DNA from 2 places in the Priestia sp. 10L35 genome. Region 1 is predicted to be linked to the other one. Evidence: riboswitches for the same ligand, from Rfam matches in the RefSeq annotation. Region 1 holds a riboswitch; the other holds the start of a gene.

Region 1 (3,182 bases):
AAGGGATTAACAAACATACGATTACTATCGAGGCGATGACCCATATTCGCTTTTTCCACATACTCTACTATCCCCCAACTAGCTAAGCTATCTCTATATTTATTGATAAAGAAAGGAACCAGTGACTGCTTTTATGTAAGAATAAAATTTGGACATATTTATACCTGATGTTACATATTATAGGGTCAATTTCCATAATAATAAAGGAATTATTATGAAAAAAGCTACTTATTCTAATTTTTTGAATAGAATAAGTAGCTTTTTAATTTATAAATTAGCCGGCTCTCATGACCTCTGTACCTTTTTTAGGGTCAAATTTGCCTTCAGATTTAGACATCACAATTGCTGCTAGTGTGTTTCCTACTAAGTTAACAACCGTGCGTGCCATATCCATGATTCTGTCTACTCCAGCAATGAAGGCTAATCCTTCTGCCGGAACGCCGATTGTTCCAAGAGTAGCCAGTAATACAACAAATGATGTTCCTGGCACCGCAGCCATTCCTTTAGATGTAACCATCAATACCAGAATGAGCGTCAGCTGTTGAACGATCGTTAAATCAATACCGTACACCTGCGCTAAGAATAACGCTGCAATCGCTTGATAAAGAACGGAACCATCTAGGTTAAATGTATAACCAATTGGTACAACGAACGATACGATAGCTTTTGGACAGCCCATCTTTTCAAGTTTTTCCATAATTCGCGGAAGAACTGTCTCAGAACTAGATGTACTGTATGCTAACAACAGTTCATCTTTCATATAGCGGAATAAGTGGAAAATGTTAATTCCTGCCCATTTCGCGATTCCTCCTAATACAACAAGTAGGAAGAAAATTAACGCTAAGTAAACTAAGATAACAAGCTTTCCTAATGAAAGGAGTGACTCTAAGCCGAATTTTGAAACTGTTACACCAATTAAAGCAAATACACCAATTGGCGCCACTTTCATTACAAGGTTTACCACGTGAAACATTGCGTGAGAAACGCCGTCGAAGAATTGTACAACTGGCTTTCCTCTTTCCCCAATTGCCGCTACTCCTAGTGCAAATAACACTGTAAAGAAGATAATTGCTAGCATATCTCCTTCAACAATTGACTGGAAAAAGTTTGTCGGAACAATGTGTAAGAAAGTTTCAGCCACTGACTTTCCTTCTTGCTGTTTGGATGTTTCAACATATTGTGAAATATCACTCTTCTGTGCTGAATGAATGTCTACACCTTGCCCAGGATGAAAAATATTAGCAACCAATACACCGATTATAATTGCAAAAGTCGTAATAATTTCAAAATAGAGAATGGTTTTAACGCCGAGCTTTCCGACCTGTTTGCCGCTCCCTGCTCCTGCAACTCCAACGACTAAGCTTGAGATAACAATTGGAATAACAATCATCTTAATTAATCTTAAAAATAGGTCTCCTAGCGGCTGTAGGTATGTTACTACACGCGGATCGTTAAACCAAATTACCCCTACAAGAACACCGAGGATTAATCCGGTAAAAATCTGCGTAGCCAAACCAAAACGAATTTTTTTCATAGATGTACCTCCCCAAAGATGTATGACATTTGTATATACTTTTCTGAAAAAACAAAAAAAGACTATTCTTAAGAAAGAACAGCCTTTTACTTACGCTATTTTGGGCTCTTTCTCTCAATAAAGCAAACGGGGTTAACTGTCGGATTCGGAATTGAGAGTTTCCTACCTTTTGTAAGGATTCACCCCAAGGCAGCTTTACTGCCGATAATGATTCCCCCGCTCTATACGATTAAGCTTATTATTCAGTTTTTATAAAATTAAAACGATCTATACGTTGTCATACGTTTTTTACAGTCAATAAAACTAAACAGAAGTCTTACTTTTACTTAACTTTATACTGCACAAATATTAATTTACTATTTTTCGACACGTTTTGTCAATACCCATGTTTATAAAACGCTTTCAAAAGGCGATAATATATATTTATACAAAAAAGCTATTGCAATGTTGCAATAGCTTTTTCTTGCTCTTTGAGTCTCTATTAGAAGTTTAAGGGACTAAAAAACACGCATGTTTATTTTATAAAAATACAAAATATAGAATAGCTGCTAACACAATTCGATATAGTGCAAATGGTACTAATTTGATACGATTAATTAATTTCAGGAAAAAGCGAATAGACACCAGCGCAAAAATAAAGGCGCTGATAAAACCAGCAATAAAAAACGGTAGTGCATCTGATGTGAAATACTGCCAGTTTTTAACCAATGAAAGTCCACTTGCTCCTGCCATGATTGGCACTGCCATAATAAATGTAAAATCTGCCGCTGCCTTATGGCTCATTCCAAGAAGAACCCCTCCTGAAATCGTTGAGCCTGAACGAGAAAAACCTGGCCAAAGAGCAATACATTGAAACAGTCCTATCCCCAGTGCTTGTCCATAAGACATTTGGTCCACCGTCTCTACACGCGGACGTTTAGGTCCAAACAAATCTGCTAGAATCATTAATACAGCTCCGACTACTAAGCCAATTAGCACCGTATTTAAAGAAAACAAATGTTCATCAATATAATCATCAAACAAAAGTCCTAACACTCCTGCGGGTAACAGACCAACAATTACTTGCATTAAATTCAAGCGATTTGTCGGTCCAATTGGAGCGGCTGGCTTTTTTCCCAATCCTAATAAATTAATGAAACGATCTTTAAAAATAACTACTACTGCTAAGATCGACCCTAGCTGAATAACAATTTTAAATGTATTAGCTACGGGAGATGAAAATAATTCTTTTGAATTTAACCACAGGTCATCCACAATAATCATATGCCCAGTTGACGAAACAGGAGCAAACTCTGTTAAACCTTCTACAATCCCTAAAATGATTGCTACAATAATTTCCCACATAAAGCTATATACCTTGCCTTTCTTTCAAATTAATAAGCTTATCGCTTCGTTTTCCATGCTCAACTATTTTCCTATTTTGACACTTGCTTTTTTATCATAATTGTTAAAACTATGAAATACAATGTGTATTTGCAAAAAGATAAGAATCTTTAATAATTTGTAATAAAAACCTTACATGCTATAACCAAAAAACAAGATATCAGCTTTTATTTGTTTTAAAAAGCAGTCGCTATGTTCGGTATAAATTCCGGGTCCTTAGCTAAAAATGAATCATCTAGACTATTTTTCTTTAGTGTGAAAAAAT
Region 2 (3,182 bases), on a different contig from region 1:
AGTATGGAGATATTTTAAAGGGCCGTCGTTCAACAGCGACTCGAATTAAAGAAGGCTTTTTAGAACCAACGTTAAAAGAAGCTGTACCTGGTGACTTGGGCTTAGTGCTTCCTTATAATACGATGAAAAGCTTAATTGAAATGACAGAAGCACTGGATCATGTAACGCCTGGGTTAGCATCTGAACATACGCTATTTTACGGTGTGGAAGCGAAATTTTACTCCGCCCGTCCGAAGTTAAACGATAAGTTTGAAACTGAAATTTCTGGTTTATACGTGGGAGGAGACGGAGCTGGTATTACGCGAGGGCTCGCGCAGGCAAGTGCGTGCGGTGTGTGGGTAGCGCGTGACATTGTTGAAAAATTAAAGAATCGCAAAGCAAGTTCTGAACCTGTTACTGTATAAAAAAAGAGGCCGTCACGGCCCCTTTTTTTTATGTGTTAAATAACGAGAGCGACTAAGTAAAAAGTAAAGAACTTGTACCGCTCCAACTCCGATAGTTTTATATGATAATTACCCGCTCTTTTCTAAAAAGTATGACGGAATACATCCTTCTATCGTGAACAGAATTAAATACAATAAGGCGAATTGATAATGTCCATTTCTTTGCATCAATAAATTCAGTGAAATTTTAGGGAGGGTATATCAAGCAATACAAGGATAAAATCAACAGTTGAAAAGAGTTATTTTTTGATGAGTAAAATATTTATGAATGCAATAAAGTACACGGATGTTAGAATAATTATGCAAATTCATGAATGGAAGTTAATGAGAAGAAAGTTCACTTTGCAAACTATTTTTTGAATTAATTTTTTATCCATTAGATTGTAAGTCTTGTTAAATAAGTATTTATAGTTTATTGAAATATGATGTAAAAATTTTAAAATATAACAATTATCAACTTTTTATGATAAAATCATGCATTATCTTTGAATAAAAACTTGACAGAAACATATAAAATGAATTTTAATTAAAGTAACAATTATTATCATGCAAAAATATTAAAGAAAATTATTTGCTTAATCTCTTTTGTTTTATAAGAGAACGGGGGACCCATATTTGTGCGTAATGTACTTGGGGTGAATCTTGAATGAATCAAGTAGGGTAACTCACGTACCCGAATCCGACAGCTAACTCCGTAAGCATTCAGTGAGGGAATAACAGGTCTATGAAACCATGATATTCTCATGGTTTTTTGTATAGCTAAAAATATTCCTAAACTATTAATCTGAAAATTTTTAATATATTGTATATTTTGAGTGTTATCGTTCTCAATGCATGGTAAAATAAGTATAGTAGTTAGAATCATTCTAATATAATTTATTTACGGGAGGTAAATCTATGAAGCTATCGACAAAGATCATTATCGCGCTAATTGCTGGTGCTATTGTGGGAGTGTTAATTAACGCTTTTGCTCCAAGTGCTTTTGCTCCGCTGGACAAGTACTTGTTTACACCGCTTGGCCAAATTTTCTTAAGCTTAATTAAAATGCTTGTTGTACCAATTGTGTTTTTCTCTATCACGTTAGGTGTAGCAGGTTTAGGAGATCCTAAAAAACTAGGAAGAATCGGGGCTAAAACAGTTTCGTACTTCCTAGTGACAACAACCGTTGCTATTGTAATTGGTTTATTATTAGCATTTGTTATTAAACCAGGAACATTTGGATCTTTTGATACAAAAAACGCTTCTTTTGAAGCCGAAAAAGCACCGCCAGTTGGAGAAACATTCTTAAATATGATTCCAGTCAATCCAATTCAAGCGATGGCTGAAGGGAATATGCTTCAACTTATCGTTTTCTCTATCTTTATCGGTTTTGGTATAACGATGCTTGGAAGTAAAACAAAAGGGCTTTACAATTTACTTGAGCAAGGCAATGAATTGATGATGTACCTTGTGAATCTAGTGATGAAGTTTGCTCCTTACGGAACATTTGGGCTTCTTGCAACAGCAGTCGGAAGTCAAGGCTGGCAGGCAATTAAAGCGATGGGGCTGTACATGATTGTAGTCGTGCTCGCACTGTTTATCCATTCGATCGTAACATATGGGGGATCAGTCGCTCTTATGGCCAGACGTAACCCAATTGAATTCTTTAAAGGTTTTGCTCCTGCGATGACAGTTGGATTCAGTACATCAAGCAGTAACGCAACGCTTCCGATTTCAATGAATGTGGCTCAAAAAAATCTTCGTGTCCCGGAGTCCATCAGCAGTTTTGTTCAGCCGTTAGGTGCTACCATTAACATGGATGGAACGGCAATTATGCAAGGTGTAGCGACTATTTTTATTGCACAAGTATACGGCGTTGACCTGTCGCTGGGTGCTCTTGTGACGGTTGTATTGACAGCGGTGCTTGCTAGTATTGGTACAGCAGGTGTGCCTGGAGTTGGTCTCATTATGCTAGCAATGGTATTGAGTTCGGTTGGTCTGCCTGTAGCAGGTATCGGATTGATTATTGGAATTGATCGCTTGCTTGACATGCTTCGTACATCTGTAAATATTACGGGAGACGCTGCGTGTGCCGTTATTGTGGCTGAGTCAGAAGCAAAGCGTATCGATAAATCTGTAACGCAATCAGCTTAATAAGCGTAAAAGCTCTAGTTATATGCTAGGGCTTTTTTTATTGGCAAGAAACTCTTCGTTTCAGCATACAGTTTAATAAGAGTGTATGTTTGAAAGGAGAGTGCGGAAATGAATAAAACTCATGTAATAAAGCCGCTGCTCGACGACGACTACCCAGTTATTTCATATGGAAAAGGAATTTATTTGTACGACCAAGATGGAAAAAGGTACATAGATGCTTCGTCGGGGGCAGTTACAGCAAGTATTGGACACGGCGTAAAAGAAATTATTGATGCGATGACCGATCAGGCACAGAAAGTTGCGTTTGTATATCGGTCGCAGTTTACAAGTGATCCAACAGAAGCCTTAGCTAAGAAACTATGTGAATTAAGCAGCAATCATTTCCAGTGGAGCTTTTTTGTTAACAGCGGGACAGAAGCGACTGAAACGGCTATGAAAACGGCAATTCAGCATTTTCAAGAGCAAGGAAAGCCAACCAAAACAAAGGTTTTGTCACGCTGGATGAGCTATCACGGTATTACAATAGGAGCTCTGTCTATGTCAGGGCACGTTGGAAGACGAAAACGCTTCTCGTCTTTGCTTGAAGATTATCCTTCGGTTTCGCCT

Evidence for each region. A riboswitch is a leader RNA that binds a small molecule or an ion and turns the genes downstream of it on or off. The one in region 1 is predicted to bind cyclic di-AMP.
Region 2: it holds a riboswitch for cyclic di-AMP, as region 1 does, so the genes downstream of both, AC1DEF_RS04325 (dicarboxylate/amino acid:cation symporter) here and AC1DEF_RS27330 (cation:dicarboxylate symporter family transporter) in region 1, are expected to answer to the same signal.

The regions. Positions count from the first base shown of each region.
Region 1 covers NZ_JBFTKA010000017.1:18,836-22,017, forward strand. Annotated here, with positions in the region: gene ytvI (sporulation integral membrane protein YtvI) at 1-61, opposite strand, end outside; gene AC1DEF_RS27330 (cation:dicarboxylate symporter family transporter) at 275-1,534, opposite strand; cyclic di-AMP (ydaO/yuaA leader) riboswitch at 1,641-1,780, opposite strand; gene AC1DEF_RS27335 (undecaprenyl-diphosphate phosphatase) at 2,054-2,878, opposite strand.
Region 2 covers NZ_JBFTKA010000001.1:850,783-853,964, forward strand. Annotated here, with positions in the region: gene AC1DEF_RS04320 (NAD(P)/FAD-dependent oxidoreductase) at 1-404, shown strand, start outside; cyclic di-AMP (ydaO/yuaA leader) riboswitch at 1,006-1,160, shown strand; gene AC1DEF_RS04325 (dicarboxylate/amino acid:cation symporter) at 1,341-2,576, shown strand; gene AC1DEF_RS04330 (aspartate aminotransferase family protein) at 2,685-3,182, shown strand, end outside.